2 linked regions of the Niveibacterium microcysteis genome follow. The protein of the gene in region 1 binds, or shares a complex with, the protein of each later gene. Links are inferred from orthologs where the notes say so. Each region holds a gene or a part of one and is shown on either strand. Other genes may lie near its edges.

Region 1 (16,416 bases):
CCTGCGCGGCCAACTCGTCTTGCGAGAGGAGCACGTATTCGACCTTGATCTGCTCCGGCGTCTCGAAACGCGAGCGATTGGCCTCGTATTCCTTCTTGGCAGCGCCATCCGCGAGTTTGACCTGCGGAACGTAAGTGGCTGCCGAGAGAGACCACATCGAGACTTCGCGGCTTTCATCCTGAAGCTCAAGCCAACGATCGATCGTCGCCGCCGGTACAATCGCCGACCGGGCAAGGCCGCCAATCAGTTGCTGCTGGGCCAGATCCTGCGCAAGGCCAGACTCGAATCGATCGACCGAGTAACCGCGCGCGGCGAGCATCTGCTCGTAACGCTTCGGCGAAAACTTGCCGTTCTCTTGGAACGCGGGAATGCCTGCGATCGCCTGACGCAAAGCGTCGGGTGCAGCGCGCATCGCATTTGCATCCAGCTGCAAGTGGAGCAGGCGCTGATTGACGAGCCCCTCAACCACCGAGCGCTTCAGTTCAGGGCGCTGCAGCATCGCCGGATCGAAAGCCTCGCCCATCTGGCTACGCAGACGATCCTGCTCTTCGCGCAGCGCCTGATCGAGCTCCTGCTGGGTGACCTTGCTACGGCCAACCTTGGCCACAAAATCATCGCGCCCGATATTCTGCAGATAGGACTCGATGCCGAAAAACGCGAAAGTAATCGCGATGAGCGCCAGGAGCACCTGGACAATGCGCTTATTGTTGCGGACTGCGTCGAACATGCTGCGATCGGGGGACCAAGAAAAGTTATGGATACAAAAAAGGCGAACTCACGTTCGCCTCGATTTGGCGGAGTGGACGGGACTCGAACCCGCGACCCCCGGCGTGACAGGCCGGTATTCTAACCGACTGAACTACCACTCCGCGCCTAGTTGTCCAGCCAAGGGCTGGTGGGTGCTGACGGGCTCGAACCGCCGACATTCGCCTTGTAAGGGCGACGCTCTACCAACTGAGCTAAGCACCCGCTCTGCTGAGCGCCGCCGTAAATCTGCGGCAATCAGTAAAGCGAATTAGTTTACCGCATCCTTGAGCGCTTTGCCAGGGCGGAACTTCGGAACCTTAGCCGCCTTGATCTTGATGGTCGCGCCAGTTCTCGGATTACGCCCGGTACGCGCTGCGCGCTTGCCGACGGAGAACGTACCAAAACCAACCAACGTCACATCGTTGCCCTTTTTGAGCGACTGCTTGACTGCAGCGATCGTCGCGTCCAGCGCGCGCCCTGCTGCTGCCTTGGAAATTTCGGCCTGCTTTGCGATGACCTCGATCAACTCGGATTTGTTCACAAAAGCCCCCTCAATTCTTCGGTAGTGGGAAATGGGATCCTGCAAGCCAATGCTGGCGCGGGTTTCGGCACCCCACGCATCCACAAGCCTGTCAGGGCTTTATAAACGAGCCGAAAGCACGGTGTCAAGCCGCTTTGCGGCAAGGCTGAGCAGGGTCAGACGCCAGAAAAACAAAGGGCCGGACACTTCAAAAAGTGTCCGGCCCTCTTCTAGTGCCAGCGGCTGGATCAGTGTTTCAAGAGCGCCGCCGACAGCTCACCCTCAGCCTGCGGCGGCGTCGCGGCATCCTCCGTGACAACCTCGTCGATCGGCTCAGGTTTGCGCTCCAGCGCAAGCTCCAGCACCTTATCGATCCACTTCACCGGAACGATTTCCAGGCGGTCGCGAATCTCAGGAGGCAGATCCTGAAGATCCTTGACGTTTTCCTCAGGAATCAGCGCAGTCCGGATACCACCACGAACCGCGGCGAACAGCTTCTCCTTCAGGCCGCCAATTGCCAACACCTCACCACGCAGGGTGATCTCGCCCGTCATCGCGACGTCAGCCCGGACCGGGATACCGGTCAGCACCGACACCAAGGCGGTGGCGATCGCGATGCCCGCCGACGGGCCATCCTTCGGCGTCGCACCCTCGGGCAGGTGAATGTGAATATCGCTCTTCTGGTAGAAGTCGTCAGCGATGCCAAGCTGCTTGGCGCGCTTTCGGACCACTGACAGCGCAGCCTGAATCGACTCCTGCATCACTTCGCCCAGCTTGCCGGTCGTCAGAACCTTGCCCTTGCCCGGCAGAACGACCGACTCAATCGTCAGCAGCTCGCCACCCACTTCGGTCCAGGCAAGACCGGTGACTTGGCCAACCTGATTGTCTTTCTCGGCAACGCCAAACATGTAGCGACGCACGCCGAGGTACTTGTCGAGGTTCTTGGCGTTCACCACGATCTTGCTGCTACGGGCACGAAGCACGATCGACTTGACGACCTTGCGGCAGATCTTCGAAATCTCGCGCTCAAGGCTCCGCACGCCGGCCTCTCGGGTGTAGAAGCGAACGATGTCGCGGATTGCATCCTCGGTTACCGACAGCTCCTCGCGCTTGAGGCCGTTGTTCTTCATCTGCTTCGGAAGCAGATAGCGCTGCGCAATGCTCACCTTCTCATCTTCGGTGTAGCCAGACAGCCGGATGATCTCCATGCGATCCAACAACGGCGCCGGGATGTTCAGGCTGTTTGCCGTCGCAACGAACATGACGTCCGAGAGGTCGTACTCCACCTCGACGTAGTGATCAACGAAGGTGCTGTTCTGCTCCGGATCAAGCACCTCAAGCAGGGCGGAGCTTGGGTCGCCACGGAAATCGGCACCCATCTTGTCCACTTCATCCAGCAGGAACAACGGGTTACGAACCGCAACCTTGGTCATGTTCTGCAGAATTTTGCCCGGCATGGAGCCAATGTAGGTCCGGCGATGGCCACGAATTTCCGCCTCGTCGCGCACACCGCCCAGACTCATGCGAACGAACTTGCGGTTTGTCGCTTTCGCGATCGATTGGCCGAGCGAGGTCTTGCCAACACCCGGAGGGCCGACAAGGCACAGAATCGGCGCCTTCAGTTTGTCGACACGCTGCTGGACAGCAAGGTACTCAAGAATCCGCTCCTTGACCTTCTCGAGGCCATGATGATCCTTGTCGAGGATCTTCTGCGCCTCGGCGAGATCCTTGCTGATGCGTGACTTCTTTTTCCACGGCAAACCAACGAGCGTCTCGATGAAGTTACGAACGACCGTTGCCTCCGCCGACATCGGCGACATCATCTTGAGCTTCTTGAGCTCGGACTGCGCCTTTGCGGTCGCCTCCTTGCTCATGCCGGACGCCTTGATCTTTTTCTCAAGATCCTCGAGATCCGCGCCCTCTTCGCCCTCGCCGAGCTCCTTTTGAATCGCCTTTACCTGCTCGTTCAGGTAGTACTCGCGCTGACTCTTCTCCATCTGGCGCTTGACGCGACCACGGATGCGCTTTTCGACCTGCAGGATGTCCAGCTCGGTCTCAAGCTGAGAAAGCAGACGCTCCATCCGTTCGATGACACTGACGAGCTCAAGAATGCTCTGCTTCTGCTCAAGCTTGAGCGGCAAGTGCGCGGCGATGGTGTCAGCAAGGCGGCCCGGTTCGTCGATACCTGACAGCGAAGTCAGGATCTCCGGCGGAATCTTCTTGTTCAGCTTCACGTACTGGTCGAACTGCGCGAGGATCGCGCGGCGCATGGCCTCGACTTCATGGTTCTGAACTTCGTCGCCCTTGAGCGGCACAACCTGTGCAACGAATACCGTGCGCTGGTCTTCGACCGCATTCAGCTGGGCTCGCTGCGTCCCTTCAACCAGCACCTTGACCGTGCCATCGGGCAGCTTGAGCATCTGAAGGATGTTGGCGATACAGCCGATCTCGTAGAGATCCTCGGCGCTCGGCTCATCCTTGGCGGCAGACTTCTGGGCAACAAGCAAAATGCTCTTGCCGGCCTCCATTGCATTTTCAAGCGCCTTGATCGACTTCGGGCGCCCGACGAACAACGGAATAACCATGTGGGGGAACACGACCACATCCCGCAGCGGCAGCAGCGGGAGTTCGATCTGTTCCTGGGGGAGGTCAGGCAAGCTTGACATGTCCGTTTCCTTCTTGGCGAGTACCGGGGATATGGGGATCCCCGGTGCGCGTTTCAAGCCGACCTGTGAGGGCCGGATCAGTTGGAGCCGGAAACCTTCGGCTGGTCAGCGTAGATGAGAATCGGCTGTCCGGTACCTTCGATCGTGCTGTCGTCGACGACGACCTTGGACACGTTTTCCATACCGGGCAGCTCGTACATGATGTCGAGCAGCGTCGCTTCGATGATCGAGCGAAGCCCACGCGCACCCGTCTTGCGCTTGAGTGCCTTGCGTGCAATCGCTTGCAGCGCGGTCGGCCGCACTTCCAGTTCGACGCCTTCCATCGAGAACAGCTTCTGGTATTGCTTGACGAGTGCGTTCTTTGGCTCGACCAGAATCTGGATCAGGGCAGCTTCATCGAGTTCCTGCAAGGTCGCGACGACCGGCAGGCGACCGATGAATTCCGGGATCAGACCGTACTTGATCAGATCCTCTGGCTCGACTGCACGCAATGCCTCACCGACGTTGCGGGAGTCCCGGCTCTTCACGGAAGCGCCAAAGCCGATACCCACCGTTTCGGAGCGATTGCGGATGACTTTTTCCAACCCGTCGAACGCGCCGCCACAGATGAACAGGATGTTCGTCGTATCGACCTGTACGAAATCCTGGTTCGGATGCTTGCGCCCGCCCTGCGGCGGCACAGCAGCAACCGTACCTTCGATCAGTTTCAGCAGCGCCTGCTGCACGCCCTCGCCCGACACATCGCGCGTGATCGACGGGTTGTCCGCCTTACGCGAAATCTTGTCGATTTCGTCGATGTAGACGATGCCCTGCTGCGCCTTCTCGACGTCGTAGTCGCACTTCTGCAGCAGCTTCTGGATGATGTTCTCGACGTCTTCGCCAACGTAACCGGCCTCGGTCAGCGTGGTCGCGTCGGCCATCACGAACGGCACGTTCAGCAGACGTGCCAGGGTTTGGGCAAGCAGAGTCTTGCCGGAGCCGGTCGGGCCGATCAGCAGGATATTGCTCTTCGAGATTTCGACATCATCGCTGCGCGACTGGTGGCGCAGGCGCTTGTAGTGGTTGTAAACGGCAACAGAAAGAATCCGCTTTGCGGGATCCTGCCCGATCACATACTGGTCGAGAATCGCACCGATCTCTTTCGGGGTCGGCAAGTCCGCACGATCGGCCTTGGCCGTGGCATCACCGCCGACTTCATCACGAATGATGTCGTTGCACAGCTCGATGCACTCGTCGCAGATGAACACCGACGGGCCCGCAATCAGCTTGCGGACCTCGTGCTGGCTCTTGCCGCAGAACGAGCAATACAGCAGCTTTTCAGCGCCGGTCTTTTTTTCAGCCATGCTCGCGTCTCGCTAAATTACGTCTTCTTTACTCGCCGACCTGAACCCGGCTCGACAACACCTTGTCGACCAAGCCGTAGGTCACGGCGTCCTCGGCCGACATGAAATTGTCGCGATCGGTGTCACGCTCGATCTGCTCGACCGTCTGCCCGGTGTTACGAGCCAGAATGTCATTGAGCTTGGCACGCAGCGAGAGAATCTCGCGCGCGTGGATTTCGATATCGGACGCCTGCCCCTGGAAACCACCCAGCGGCTGATGAATCATGATGCGCGAGTTGGGCAGCGAGATCCGCTTGCCCTTCGCACCGGCAGCCAGCAGGAACGCGCCCATGCTTGCCGCCTGCCCGACGCACAGCGTACTGACGTCGGGCTTGATGAACTGCATGGTGTCGAAAATCGCCATGCCGGCCGTAACCGACCCCCCGGGGGAGTTGATGTAGAAGTAGATATCCTTGTCCGGATTGTCTGCCTCAAGGAACAGCAACTGGGCGACCACCAGATTGGCGGTCGCGTCATTGACCGGGCCGACGAGGAAGACGATGCGCTCCTTCAGCAGCCGCGAGTAGATGTCGTAGGCACGCTCGCCACGACCGCTCTGCTCGACGACCATCGGCACCAGACCAAGACCCTGGGGTTCCCAGTCCGACTGCCACGAAGCGCTGGTTCGGTTACGGTTCATATAGCCCTTCCGCTTAGCGGCCGGTGTTGTTGCCCATCAGTTCGTCGAAAGCAACCGGAGTGTCCGTCGCTTGCGCCGTCTTGAGCACCCACTCGACCACGTTGTCTTCAATCACGATAGCTTCCGCTTGCGCCAGGCGCTGCGGTTGCGAGTAGTACCACTTCACGACTTCGGCCGGATCCTCGAAGCTCGACGCGTAGTCGTCGACCATCGCGCGGATCTGTTCCGGCTTGGCGTGGAGTTCATTCTTCTTCACGACTTCAGCGAGCACAAGGCCCAGCTTCACGCGACGCACCGCTTGATCGGCAAACCAGGCCGGTTCAATCGGCATTTTCGACACATCCATGCCGCGCTGAGCAAAATCCTGACGCGCGTTGTCAGCCAGTTGCGCGCTCTCGGTCTCGACCAGAGCCTTCGGCACATCGACCGGGTTTGCTTCGAGCAGCAGGTTCATCGCCTGCTCCTTGACGCGCGCCTGGATACGACGACGAACTTCGCGCTCGAGGTTGGCCTTCACTTCTTCACGCATCTTGGCGACGTCGCCGTCGGCCACACCGAGGGTCTTGGCGAATTCGCCGTCAACTTCCGGCAATTTCGGCGCTTCAACCTTCTTCACGGCAACTTCGAACTGCACGGTCTTGCCGGCAAGATCCTGCGCCTGATATTCGGCCGGGAAGGTCAGATCGAAGGTCTTGCTGTCGCCAGCCTTGAGCCCCTTAACCTGCGACTCGAAATCGGCGAGCATGTTCCCGGCGCCGATCACGAACGGGAAATCTTCGGCGGTGCCGCCCTGGAACGGCTCGCCGTCCTTCTTGCCGACGAAGTCGACGGTCACGCGATCGCCCTCTTCGGCGGCGCGATCGGCTGCCTCGAAGGTCGTGCGCTGTTTGCGCAGGATCTCGATCGTGCGATCGACTTCAGCCTCGCCGACGGTCAGGACCGGGCGCTCGATCGACTTGCCGCTGATGTCGGCCAGTGCGATTTCCGGATACACCTCGAAGGTCGCCGAGAACTCAAGCACTTCGGCCGCATTGCCCGGCTTCGCTTCGATGCGCGGATAGCCTGCAACGCGCAGGTTCTGCTCGCGCACCTTCTCGCCGAACGCCTTTTCAACCGCGGCGCCGATCGCCTCGGAGCGCGCCTGCGGACCATACGTCTGCGAGACGATCTTGAACGGCACCTTGCCCGGACGGAAACCGGGCATCTTGACAGTGCGGGAGAGCTTCTTCAGGCGCGCTTCGACTTCGCGTTCGACGTCGGCGACAGTCACGGACATGTCGATGCGGCGCTCGAGTGCGCCAAGCGTCACTTCGTTGGTCTGCATTCAGTTGATTCCTTGGATGACGACAGAAGGGCGCCCCGCCACCTATCCGTGGCGTCGCCGGTACGGCGAGACACAGGAGGACAGAGAGCCCGCCAGTAATTTTCGGTGGTTCTCGAAACCTTTAATGCTACCACAGCACGCCGGCTCGACCCGCACCATCCCTACAGGGCCAACGCGCATGGCCAAGCCATTGTTTTCAATGGAGAACTGCGGGCCCCGCAGGACCGCCACCGAAACGCGTCCGGACAACGCACTGGCAACATCGCCACACACCGTCGCAAAAACCGGCTGGCAGATTATTGTTAAGGGAACCAGACTCAATGAACGCCTGTCCTCGCACAGGGGCGTTTTGCGATCACCTCAACTTTTCCGGCAGCAAAACCGTTATTGCAACTCATGTGCGGCGCCAGTCCGATCCCATCGGACGGCATGAGGAGGAGGTTCGGTCATGAGCATCTTCGCAAGCTACCAGGCCCGATTCGACGCCACGAAGGAAGAGGAACTCTCGATCCAGGAGTACCTCGAACTTTGCCGGTCCGACCCACTCGCTTACGCCACCGCGGCCGAACGCATGCTGATGGCGATTGGCGAGCCAGAGATGCTCGATACGCGGCTCGACCCGCGGATGTCGCGGATCTTCTCCAACAAGGTCATCAAGATCTACCCGGCCTTCCGCGAGTTCTACGGCATGGAAGAGGCGATCGAGAACATCGTCTCCTACTTCCGGCACGCGGCGCAGGGCCTCGAAGAGAAGAAGCAGATTCTCTACCTGCTCGGGCCGGTGGGTGGTGGAAAGTCATCGCTGGCCGAACGGCTGAAGACCCTGATCGAGAAGATGCCCTTCTATGCCATCAAGGGTTCGCCGGTGCACGAATCGCCGTTGGGGCTCTTCGATCTCAAGGAGGATGGGCGGATCCTGCAGGACGACTACGGCATCCCTGCCCGCTACCTCAACACGATCATGTCGCCATGGGCGGTCAAGCGCCTGCATGAATTCAACGGCGACATCACGAAGTTCCGCGTCGTGAAGCTGCGCCCGTCCGCGCTGCACCAGACTGCGGTGGCCAAGACGGAGCCGGGCGACGAGAACAACCAGGACATTTCTTCGCTGGTTGGCAAGGTCGACATCCGCATGCTCGACCGCTATTCGCAGAGCGACCCGGATGCCTACTCGTATTCGGGCGGCCTGTGCCTCGCGAACCGTGGTCTCCTTGAATTCGTCGAAATGTTCAAGGCGCCGATCAAGGTGCTGCACCCGCTGCTGACCGCCACGCAAGAAGGCAACTACAAGGGAACGGAAGGATTCGGCGCGATTCCCTTCGACGGCATCATCCTCGCGCACTCGAACGAATCCGAATGGATCCAGTTCCGCAACAACCGCAACAACGAAGCCTTCCTCGACCGCATCTACACGGTGAAGGTGCCCTACTGCCTGCGGGTGTCGGAAGAGATCCGGATCTACGAGAAGCTGTTGCAGAACAGCTCGCTGTCGGCCGCGCCCTGCGCACCGGACACGCTGAAGATGCTCGCCCAGTTCGTTGCGCTGTCGCGCCTGAAAGAGCCGGAGAACTCCAGCATCTATTCGAAGATGCGTGTGTATGACGGCGAGAACCTGAAGGACACCGACCCGAAGGCCAAGTCGTATCAGGAGTACCGCGACTATGCTGGCGTGGATGAGGGGATGGCCGGGCTCTCGACCCGCTTCGCTTTCAAAGTACTGTCGCGGGTGTTCAACTTCGACCACCGCGAAGTCGCGGCGAATCCGGTGCATCTGATGTACGTGCTGGAACAACAGATCGAGCAGGAGCAGTTCCCGCCCGAGGTCGAGCAGCGCTACAACGCCTTTATCAAGGAGTTTCTAGCGCCCCGCTACGCCGAGTTCATCGGCAAGGAAATCCAGACCGCCTACCTCGAGAGTTACTCGGAGTATGGGCAGAACATCTTTGATCGCTATGTGATCTATGCGGACTTCTGGATCCAGGATCAGGAGTACCGCGATCCGAACACCGGAGAGATCTTCGATCGGTCTGCGCTCAACGATGAGTTGGAGAAGATCGAGAAGCCGGCTGGCATCAGCAATCCGAAGGACTTCCGCAACGAGGTGGTGAACTTCGTGCTGCGGGCGCGCGCCAAGAACAATGGCAAGAACCCGAGCTGGACGTCGTACGAGAAGCTGCGTGCCGTGATCGAGAAGAAGATGTTCTCGAACACCGAGGATTTGCTGCCAGTGATTTCCTTCACGCCCAAGGGCAGCCAGGAGGAGCAGAAGAAGCACCAGGACTTCGTCAATCGCATGATCACCAAGGGTTACACCGAGAACCAGGTACGGCTGCTGTGCGACTGGTACTTGCGCGTTCGCAAGTCTTCCTGATCGCCACGTCTTTCTGAACGGTTGCGCCGGCCATCAGCCGGCGCGGGGATGCCCACGATGGTCCGTATCATCGACAGGCGGTTCGACAGCAAGAACAAAAGCGCGGTCAATCGCCAGCGCTTCTTTCGGCGCTTCAAGCAGCAGATACGCAAGGCGGTAGCCGACGCGATCGATGGCCGCTCGATCCGCGACGTCGACAACGGCGAAAGCGTGTCGATCCCAACCAAGGACATCTCCGAGCCGCAGTTCGGCTTGGGGCGTGGAGGCGAATGGGAGACGGTCTTCTCGGGCAACGACCAGTTCGCCGCTGGTGACGAGGTGGATCGCCCCATCGGTGGAGCCGGCGGCTCCGGCAAGGGCAAGGCGAGCAACGAGGGAGAAGGCGAGGACGACTTCGTCTTCCAGCTCTCACGCGAGGAGTTCCTCGATGTCTTCTTCGACGATCTCGCGCTGCCGAATCTGGTGAAGACGCAGCTGGCGGCGATTCCTGAATACAAGCTCCAGCGGGCTGGTTTTACATCCAGCGGTACGCCAGCCAATATCAACATCGTGCGTTCCTTGCGCGGTGCGCTGGGGCGCAGGTTGGCGCTCGGCTCGCCCTACTCCACGCAACTCCGCGAAGCGCTCGGCAAACTCGACACCCTTCGCAAGACGCGTCCAGACACCGACCCGGAGGTCGAGGCTTTACTGGAAGAAATCGCCACGCTGCGAGCGAAGATCGAGGGCATTCCCTTCATCGACAAAGTCGACCTTCGCTACAACAACCGCATCCGCGTGCCCAAGCCTTCCACGCGCGCGGTGATGTTCTGCGTCATGGATGTTTCCGGCTCGATGGACGAGGAGAAGAAAGCGACGGCCAAGCGCTTCTTCATGCTCCTTTACCTGTTCCTGACGCGGAACTACGAAAAGATCGAAGTGGTGTTCATTCGCCACCACACGGTGGCAAAGGAAGTCGACGAAGAGGATTTCTTCCACTCGCGCGAGTCTGGCGGCACCGTGGTGTCGAGCGCATTGGAGTTGATGAAGGACATCATCCAGGAACGCTACGCCACCAACCTGTGGAATATCTACGGCGCCCAGGCATCGGACGGCGACAACTGGGAAAACGACTCGCCGCGCTGCCGCGAGTTGCTGGCGGACAACATCCTTCCCTTCGTGCAGCACTTCGCCTACATCGAGATCACGCCGGGCGAGCCGCAGAACCTTTGGCGGGAGTACGAAAAGCTGCAAGGCGGCCACAGCAACTTTGCGATGCAGCGCATCGAGGCACTGGCCAACATCTACCCGGTCTTTCGCGAACTCTTCAAGAAGAGCAGCGTATGAAAAAACGCCGCAACAAACCGCTACCCGCCCCGGCGGAATGGAGTTTCGAGCTGATCGACGCGTACCACCGCGAGATCGCTCGCGTTGCCGAAATGCACGGTCTGGACACCTATCCCAACCAGATCGAGGTGATCACATCCGAGCAGATGATGGATGCCTACGCCTCGGTCGGCATGCCGGTGAACTATCACCACTGGAGTTTCGGCAAGCATTTCCTGTCCACCGAGAAAGGCTACCGGCGCGGGCAGATGGGGCTCGCCTACGAGATCGTGATCAATTCGAACCCCTGCATCGCCTACCTCATGGAAGAAAACACCATGACGATGCAGGCGCTGGTGATCGCTCACGCCGCCTACGGCCACAACTCCTTCTTCAAGGGCAACTACCTGTTCCGCACCTGGACGAATGCCGACGCGATCATCGACTACCTGGTGTTCGCACGCAGCTACATCACGCAGTGCGAGGAGCGCTACGGAGAGGAAGAGGTCGAGCTGCTGCTGGACTCTTGCCACGCCCTGATGAACGTGGGTGTAGACCGCTACAAGCGGCCGCCAAAGCTCTCACTGGAAAAAGAGCAACTGCGTCAGCATGAACGCGAGGAGTACCTGCAGAGCCAGGTCAACGATCTGTGGCGCACCTTGCCCGCACACGAGGTGAAGCCCAGCGAAGTGCAAGCCGTGCGTTTTCCGCCGGAGCCGGAAGAGAACGTGCTGTATTTCTTTGAAAAGCACGCTCCGCTGCTCGAACCCTGGCAACGGGAAGTGGTCCGGATCGTGCGCAAGATCGCACAGTACTTCTTCCCGCAACGGCAAACACAAGTCATGAACGAGGGGTGGGCGACCTTCTGGCACTACACCCTGCTCAACACGCTTTACGACGAAGGGCTGCTGACCGACTCGTTCATGATGGAGTTCCTGCACTCGCATACCAACGTGGTGATGCAGCCGCCGTACAACTCGAAATGGTATTCAGGCATCAACCCTTACGCCCTGGGATTCGCGATGTGGAGCGACATCCGCCGGATCTGCGAGCACCCCACCGAGGAAGACTACCGCTGGTTCCCGGACATCGCCGGCGGCAACTGGCATGAGGTATTCGACTTCGCGATGCGCAGCTTCAAGGATGAGAGCTTCATCGCGCAGTTCCTGTCGCCGAAATTGATTCGCGATTTCAAGCTGTTCGCCGTACTCGACGACGATCGCAACCAGAAGCTACATGTCACGGCGATCCACGACGAGGCCGGCTATCGCGCGATCCGCGAGAAGTTATCGGACCAGTACAACATCGGCAGCCGCGAACCCAGCATCCAGGTTTGGAACGTCGATCTGCGTGGCGATCGGTCGCTGACACTGCGCCACCACGCCTACCATCGCCGACCAATTGGTGAAGGGATGGACGAAGTGCTGCGACACGTCGCGCGGCTATGGGGATTTAACGTACGGCTTGAGACCCAGCACGAAGACGGCCGCGTCGAAACCCTGCGCGAGATGCGCTTCGAGCGGCGCCAGCCTCGCGCCGCGTGACCTAGCCGCCGGGAGACTGAAAGGCGCCAGGCGACCAGCGCTGCGGCGCGACGGGCCGGGTTTGTAGTGGGTGGACGTACTCGGCAACCGGCGTGAGGTCGACGCCGCCAGACGCCAGACCCGCCTTGGCGGTAGCGCCAAACAGCTTCGAATCGCGGCGCAGGTGGTAGTCGTCACGCTGCGGGCGCACGAAGTCCGGCCAATCGCCCACGACGTTGCCCTGCCCGGCGCCCGCCGGAAGATCCAGCGAGGCGCCCTGCCCGACCAGAAGGTTATTCACCGCCACGACCGCAACACCGGCGCGCACATCGAGCATTCTGGCGCCTTGTGGCCGATCGTTCACGATCGTGTTGTGCGACAGGTAGAGCGCGTTCTTGGGCCACTTGAGCCCCTCTGCACCGAAACTGATGATCTTGCTGTTCTCGGTGGTGCTGGATTGCTCGATCTGGTTGCCCACCACCAGCGCCGTACCGCCGGATGGGAACTCCAGCTCATAACTCGCGCGGCCACCGATTTCGTCGGTCAGACGGTTGTAGAGAATGCGGTTATCGCGCGCGCGCGACTTGAGCAGATGACCGACCTTGGCGTGGTGGAAGTAGCTGCCGGTGACTTGCAGGCTGGCAATGGTACCAACGTACAGGTTGTGGCTCTGACCTTCGCCCGAGCCGTTGTAGCCAAACTCGCTGCGCTCGATCTCCAGCGACAGGCGCTCGTCGTTGGCAGTGAGGATGCCGTTCTCGTTTTCAAGAAAGCGGCAACCGACCACGGTCAGTTTGCCTGCTTCGTGGCGAATCCCTGCACCGTTGCGATCGCGAACCTTGGCGCCGCGGAACTCGAGGTTCTCGATCCGGATGCGGTCGCCACGCACGACGAAGATCGCCTTGTTCTCGGCCGCGGCCCCCATCGCGATCAACTTCGGCATCGCGCCAAGACCACGAATCGTCAGGTCCTGCTGGGTCCAGACCGCGACATCCGCCTTGTAATCGCCCGAGGCAATCTCGACGACATCGCCGTCACGCGCAACGCGGGCTGCCTCGGCGATGGTGTGGATACGCTCGGCGGGGCCGACACGCAGGGTGTCCGCCCAGGCACTGCAGGTCACCGCGCAGGCGGCAAATACGAGGAGGCGGGAAACGTTCGATGGGCGCATCGGGCTAGCATGCCCCATGCGCCCCCTGCCGTGAAGTGGAAAAGTCCTCAGAAGCGGTCAGCGTAGCGTTCGGTTTCCCAGGCATGCACCGCACGTGAATACTCGACCCACTCCATTCGCTTGAAGCGGCAGAACTCTGCGGTAAACGCCGAACCCAACGCTTCGCCGAGCGAGGTATCAGACTCCAACGCCGCCACCGCCTCACCCAGGTTCTGCGGCAGTTGGGCAATGCCACGCACGCGCAGCTCCGCCAGCATCAGCTCATACAGATCATCGGCAACCGGCGCACCCGGAGACAGGCTGCGTTCGACACCATCGAGCCCGGCGGCGATCACGCCCGCAAGCGCCAGATAGGGGTTTGCCGAAGCATCGGGCAGACGCCACTCCAGCCGCGAATGTGCGACCCGAACCAGCGTGGTGCGGTTGTTGTCGCCATAGCCGATATGCGCCGGCGCCCAGGTCGTGCCAGACAATGACTCGCCGACCACCAAGCGCTTGTAGGAATTCACTGTGGGCGCGCACAGCGCAGCCAGCGCCGGTGCGTGATGCAGCAGGCCGGCGAGGAAGTGGTAAGCGGTTTGCGACAACCCAAGCCCCTGCGCATCGCTGCGATCGGTGAATACCGCGCGCCCGCCTGCATCCGCGATCGACAGGTGAAAATGCAAGCCACTGCCGGGCATGTTCGCGAAGGGCTTGGGCATCATCGAGAACACCATGCCCAGCGATTCTGCAATCGAATGTGCCGCCATCTTGAACAGCATGAAGCGATCCGCTGCCGACAGCGCATCGCTGTAGTGGTAGTTCACCTCGTACTGGCCGCTGGCATCCTCGTGGTCGATCTGGAACACGTCCAGGCCACACGCCTGCAATGCATCGGTCAGCGCACCCAGAAACGCTTGCTGACGCGTGAGGGACTTGTAGTCGTACGAAGGCTTTTCGAGGCGGTCGTGTCCGTCAGCGGGGCTGACGCTGCCATCCGGGTTGCGCTGCAGCAGAAAGAACTCCGGCTCCAGGCCGGCGTTCAGCGTCCAGCCACGTTCCGCAAGCCGCGCCACCTGGCGGCGCAGAATCTGGCGCGGGCACAGCGCGAACGACTCGCCACCCACGTAGCCATCACAGACCACGCGCGCATGGCCCGGCAACCACGGCAGTACCTGCGCGGTCGAGATATCGCCACGACCGTAGTACTCGGACCGCAGCCCATGGCGCGGCAGCCCCGTGCCCCAGATCGACGGGCCCGAAAAGCCAGCGCCCGCAGTGAAGATATCTTCCAGGTGGCTCAACGGTACCGTCTTGCCCTTGGCTACACCCTGGATGTCGGTGAACTGCGCGAACACGTAGCGCACGCCAGCGTCGCCCAAGCGGCGGCGCAAAGCGTCAATCTGATGCTGCTCAACGCCATTCGATGCGGTCATGGCGATCTCTCCGTTCGGGGTTCTTCATTGTGATTACGTGTAACGCTCAGCGCAGGATGCGGCCATCAGCCCCGAGTACCACGAGTTCGCCAACGTTCCGCTCACGATCTTCGCGCGCAAGCATGACGGTGATGCCGCCGGCGTCGACGCTTCGGTTCGTTTCAAGGGCGCGGCGCAGGGAATCGCGCGTCGGTTGGCTGCCGGCACGGCGCAGCCCGTCCGAGATCACGCGTGCGGCCATGCAACCCTCCAGCGTGAACTCATCCGGCGCCTTTCCGGCTTTGCGTGCTGCCGCCTCAAGGTCGCGGGCCAAGGGTAGCGAGGCATTGGCGGGCGACGGCACGGCAAGGCCGATCCCGACACCGCGTGCGCTGGGGCCCATCAAGCGCGTCAGCGGACGCGAGCCAACATCCCCATGGGCGAGCAGTTGCCCAACGAAACCGGCCCTGCGCAAGCGCATGAACACATCGGCCGTCGAGGTATAGCCGGCCAGCGAAAGCACAGCGTCAGGGCGGGCGGAGAGCAGCGCTCTGGCCTGTGGATCGAGCTCCATCGAGCCGGTCTCCGCCTCGGCCACTGCAACCAGTTGAACCCCGTTCGCGGCCGCTGCGGCGCGCACGACAGCCAACAATTCGGCACCCGCCGCATCGCGCGTTGCAAACGCGCCTAGTCGCTTCACGCCGAGGCGCGCGGCCTGCGAAACCAGGCTCGTCGCAATCGTTCTGTCTGGGCTACGGACCGGGAAGACCCAGCCACTGGCGTCCTGCATGATCGTCTGCGCACCCGACATTGGCGCCACCAGGGGCAGGCGCGCTGCGGCCGCGCGTTTGGCGGCTTCCGCCGCGTCGTGTCGACCGAAGAAGCCGGTCAGCGCAATCACGCTGTCCTTGCCCGCCAGTTCCCATGCTCGCAGATCTTCCGCCGCCAGTTCGGCCTCGGCGTCGTCCGTGACTTTCAATGTCACGCCTCGCCCAACCGGATCAGACGCCAAGCAGGTGCGCAATCCATCGAGAAAGCTGACGCCAATCTCGGCCGACGCGCCAGAGAGCGGCAGGCTCACGCCCACGGCCATCGCAGGCCGGGCCGTCTGCGCCTGGCTCGCCGGCGCACCGCATAGCAGAGCGATCGCGGCAGCCGCCCTTAGCCGGGCACGGCGCGCCGCGCCGATCACGCCGCCGCCAGCGCGTCGGCCAGAATCCCTAGCGCCTCGTCAAAAATCGCGTCGGGCGTGGTGAGCGGATACAACAAACGCAGCACGTTGCCGTAGACGCCACAGGTCAGCAGGATCAGGCCCTTCTCCAGTGCCTTGGCCTGCACCCGCTTAGTGAAGTCCGCGTCCGGCTTGCCAGTGGCCG
Region 2 (3,804 bases), 2.2 Mb from region 1 along the record:
GCCGATCCGCACGACATCCTGCGTCTCAAGGGTGTCGAAGAACTCGCGCGCTACATCATCGAGGAAGTGCAGGACGTGTATCGTCTGCAGGGCGTGAAGATCAACGACAAGCACATCGAGGTGATCGTTCGCCAGATGCTGCGTCGCGTGGTCATCACCGATCCGGGCGATAGCAAGTTCATCCGCGAAGAGCAGGTCGAGCGTTCGGAAGTGCTGGACGAGAACGACAAGCTCATCGCGGAGGGTCGCCTGCCGGCGCAGTACGAGTACATGCTGCTGGGTATCACGAAGGCCTCGTTGTCGACCGATTCGTTCATCTCCGCGGCTTCCTTCCAGGAAACCACGCGCGTGCTGACCGAAGCGGCGATCCTGGGCAAGCGCGACGAACTGCGCGGCCTGAAGGAAAACGTCATCGTCGGTCGTCTGATCCCGGCCGGTACTGGCCTTGCCTACCACCGTGCTCGCCGCGCGCAGTCCGGCGCGACCTTTGATCTGCCGCCGTCGGGCAGTTTCAATGACGAGCCGGCGGCGGTCGAAGGCGCGCAGTCGGAATAAGGCGTCGTTGACGCTTCGGGGCCGGGTTGGCTACAATCCGGCCTCTTTAGTGGGTCGACCTTGCGGGGTCGGTCTTCCTGTGTCTTGATCGCGGCCCAATCCGTGTTTCATCGGTGGTGCGATCCGAGGAAAAGTAATGCCAACAATCAATCAACTCGTTCGTAAGGGTCGGGAAACCCCGGTCTCCAAGAGCAAAGTGCCGGCTCTCGAAGCCTGTCCGCAGAAGCGCGGCGTCTGTACCCGCGTTTACACCACGACCCCGAAGAAGCCGAACTCGGCGCTTCGTAAAGTCGCCAAGGTTCGCCTGACCAACGGTTTCGAGGTTATCTCGTACATCGGCGGTGAAGGTCACAACCTTCAGGAGCACTCGGTGGTCCTGATCCGCGGTGGTCGTGTGAAGGACTTGCCGGGTGTGCGTTATCACATCGTCCGCGGTTCGCTTGACCTCCAGGGCGTCAAGGATCGGAAGCAGTCGCGCTCCAAGTACGGCGCGAAGCGTCCGAAGAAGTCCTGATCCCTTTCGAAATAGCAGGAGGTTGAAATGCCCCGTCGTCGCGAAGTACCTAAGCGGGATATCCTGCCGGATCCGAAATTCGGCAGCCAGGATGTCTCGAAATTCATCAACGTGATCATGCAGAGCGGCAAGAAGGCCGTCGCCGAGCGCATCGTCTATGGCGCGCTGGAAGTGATCTCGACCAAGGGCGGCAAGGATCCGCTCGAGGTGTTTGGTAGCGCAATCAGCAACGTCAAGCCGGTCGTGGAAGTGAAGAGCCGCCGCGTTGGCGGTGCGAACTACCAGGTTCCGGTTGAAGTGCGTCCGTCGCGTCGTATGGCGCTGTCGATGCGCTGGATCCGCGAAGCTGCGCGTAAGCGTTCGGAAAAGTCGATGGCTCAGCGCTTGGCTGGTGAGCTGCTCGAGGCCTCTGAAGGTCGCGGCGCTGCGATGAAGAAGCGCGAAGAAGTTCACCGTATGGCAGAAGCGAACAAGGCGTTCTCGCATTTCCGCTTCTGATTGCGACCCGTCGCAGAGCAGTCGGGCCCTGAAAAGGGCTCGATTGCTTTTCCAGAAGTACCGATTTTCTGTCCGCACCTGCTGCGGACTTTCGTTTAGGTAGAGGTTACTACCGTGGCACGCAAAACCCCGATCGAGCGGTACCGTAATATCGGTATCTCGGCGCACATTGACGCCGGCAAGACCACCACGACCGAGCGCATCCTGTTCTACACCGGTGTCAATCACAAGATCGGTGAAGTGCATGATGGCGCTGCCACCATGGACTGGATGGAGCAGGAGCAAGAGCGCGGCATCACGATTACGTCGGCCGCGACGACCTGTTTCTGGAAGGGCATGGACCTGTCTCTGCCCGAGCACCGCGTCAACATCATCGACACCCCGGGGCACGTCGACTTCACGATTGAAGTCGAGCGCTCGATGCGCGTGCTCGATGGCGCGTGCATGGTTTACTGCGCCGTTGGTGGCGTTCAGCCGCAGTCGGAAACCGTTTGGCGTCAGGCCAACAAGTACGGTGTTCCGCGTCTCGCCTTCGTGAACAAGATGGACCGCCAGGGTGCGGACTTCTTCAAGGTTCACGATCAGATGCGCGCGCGTCTGAAGGCCAACCCGATCCCCATCCAGGTGCCGATCGGTGCGGAAGACAACTTCCGTGGCGTCGTTGACCTGGTCAAGATGAAGGCCATCTGGTGGGATGACGCTTCGCAAGGCATGAAGTTCGAGTACGGCGAGATCCCGGCTGAACTGGCTGCCAAGTGCAAGGAATGGCGCGAGAAGATGGTCGAGGCTGCAGCCGAGGCATCGGAAGAGCTGATGAACAAGTACCTTGAAGAAGGTGACCTGTCTGAGGCCGATCTGAAGGCCGCACTGCGTGATCGCACCATCAAGGGCGAGATCGTCCCGATGCTGTGTGGCTCGGCGTTCAAGAACAAGGGCGTCCAGGCGATGCTCGACGCAGTCATCGACTACATGCCTTCGCCGGTCGACATCCCGCCGGTTGATGGTGAGAAGGAAGATGGCTCCGCCGACACCCGTCCGGCGACCGATGATGCGCCGTTCTCCGCGCTTGCATTCAAGCTGATGACCGACCCGTTCGTGGGTCAGCTGACCTTCTTCCGCGTCTATTCGGGCGTGGTGAAGTCGGGCGACACGATCTACAACCCGGTCAAGAGCAAGAAAGAGCGCATCGGTCGTATCGTGCAGATGCACGCGAACAACCGTGAAGAAATCGAAGAAGTTCGCGCCGGCGACATCGCTGCTGCGATCGGTCTGAAGGAAGTGACGACGGGTGACACCCTTTCCGATCTGGAAAAGGTGATCATGCTTGAGCGCATGGAATTCCCGGAGCCGGTGATTCACGTCGCCGTGGAGCCGAAGACCAAGGCTGACCAGGAAAAGATGGGCGTCGCGCTGAACCGCCTCGCGAAGGAAGATCCGTCCTTCCGTGTTCGCACGGACGAAGAGTCGGGTCAGACCATCATCTCCGGTATGGGCGAACTGCACCTCGAGATCATCGTCGACCGCATGAAGCGCGAGTTCGGTGTCGAGGCGAACGTGGGCGCCCCGCAGGTTGCCTACCGCGAAACGATCCGCGGCACCGTCGAGAATGCCGAAGGCAAGTTCGTCAAGCAGTCCGGCGGTCGTGGTCAGTATGGCCACGTTGTGCTCAAGATCGAGCCGAACGAGCCGGGCAAGGGCTACGAGTTCGTCGACGCGATCAAGGGTGGCGTCGTGCCGCGCGAGTACATCCCCGCGGTGGACAAGGGCCTGCAGGAAACGCTGCCGAACGGCGTGCTGGCTGGCTTCCCGGTGGTGGACGTCAAAGTGACGCTGCACTTCGGTTCGTACCACGATGTGGACTCGAACGAAAACGCGTTCAAGATGGCCGCCTCGATGGGCTTCAAGGATGGTATGCGCAAGGCCAATCCGGTGCTGCTTGAGCCGATGATGTCGGTTGAAGTGGAAACGCCGGAAGACTTCATGGGCAACGTCATGGGCGACCTTTCGGGGCGTCGTGGCATCGTCCAGGGCATGGACGACGTTGCGGGCATGAAGGTCATCAAGGCCGAAGTGCCGCTGGCCGAGATGTTTGGTTACTCGACCACGCTGCGCTCGCTGACCCAGGGTCGTGCGACCTACTCGATGGAGTTCAAGCACTACTCCGAAGCGCCGCGCAACGTCGCGGAAGCCATCATCAACAAGAAGTGATGCGTTGATCAATTAAGGACTAAAAATGG

The links.
Region 2: the proteins of tig (region 1) and rpsG are in contact, whole or in part, in a crystal structure (PDB 3GTY), measured with the Thermotoga maritima proteins. The link is inferred for Niveibacterium microcysteis from one-to-one orthologs. Residues at the interface, in WP_004081061.1 of Thermotoga maritima: Glu122, Val124, Val129, Leu130, Tyr133, Glu188, Gly259, Ile262, Tyr263, Glu266, Ser270, Glu273, Gln274, Glu277, Arg308, Gln311, Ile312, Ser315, Tyr316, Glu325, Arg329, Arg336, Leu363, Phe366, Trp367, Arg373, Leu377, Arg381, Leu384, Glu387; in WP_004081843.1 of Thermotoga maritima: Lys34, Lys52, Lys55, Glu59, Arg62, Gln63, Glu66, Asn67, Lys69, Val71, Arg95, Ala109, Lys110, Lys111, Gly112, Arg113, Pro114, Glu117, Glu121, Ile124, Ala125, Tyr127, Asn128, Asn129, Thr130, Gly131, Lys135, Asp139, Arg142, Met143.

Annotation. Positions count from the first base shown.
Region 1 is NZ_CP071060.1:2,955,613-2,972,028, forward strand. What follows is about bases 5,125-8,107. They hold tig (trigger factor), read right to left. Parts: upstream 7,280-8,107; coding sequence 5,969-7,279; downstream 5,125-5,968. Other genes in these bases: clpX (ATP-dependent Clp protease ATP-binding subunit ClpX), read right to left, coding at 5,125-5,276; clpP (ATP-dependent Clp endopeptidase proteolytic subunit ClpP), read right to left, coding at 5,305-5,955; JY500_RS13455 (PrkA family serine protein kinase), read left to right, coding at 7,728-8,107. Also shown: JY500_RS13415 (SurA N-terminal domain-containing protein), read right to left, coding at 1-727; JY500_RS13430 (HU family DNA-binding protein), read right to left, coding at 1,016-1,303; lon (endopeptidase La), read right to left, coding at 1,516-3,933; more of clpX, read right to left, coding at 4,011-5,124; more of JY500_RS13455, read left to right, coding at 8,108-9,650; JY500_RS13460 (YeaH/YhbH family protein), read left to right, coding at 9,708-10,973; JY500_RS13465 (SpoVR family protein), read left to right, coding at 10,970-12,496; JY500_RS13470 (right-handed parallel beta-helix repeat-containing protein), read right to left, coding at 12,498-13,646; glnT (type III glutamate--ammonia ligase), read right to left, coding at 13,694-15,061; JY500_RS13480 (ABC transporter substrate-binding protein), read right to left, coding at 15,108-16,121; gabT (4-aminobutyrate--2-oxoglutarate transaminase), read right to left, coding at 16,229-16,416. UniProt on the Bacillus subtilis protein: Involved in protein export. Acts as a chaperone by maintaining the newly synthesized protein in an open conformation. Functions as a peptidyl-prolyl cis-trans isomerase.
Region 2 is NZ_CP071060.1:724,464-728,267, forward strand. The notes cover bases 1-2,831. They hold rpsG (30S ribosomal protein S7), read left to right. Parts: upstream 1-1,096; coding sequence 1,097-1,567; downstream 1,568-2,831. Other genes in these bases: rpoC (DNA-directed RNA polymerase subunit beta'), read left to right, coding at 1-555; rpsL (30S ribosomal protein S12), read left to right, coding at 692-1,069; fusA (elongation factor G), read left to right, coding at 1,682-2,831. Outside these bases: more of fusA, read left to right, coding at 2,832-3,775; tuf (elongation factor Tu), read left to right, coding at 3,801-3,804.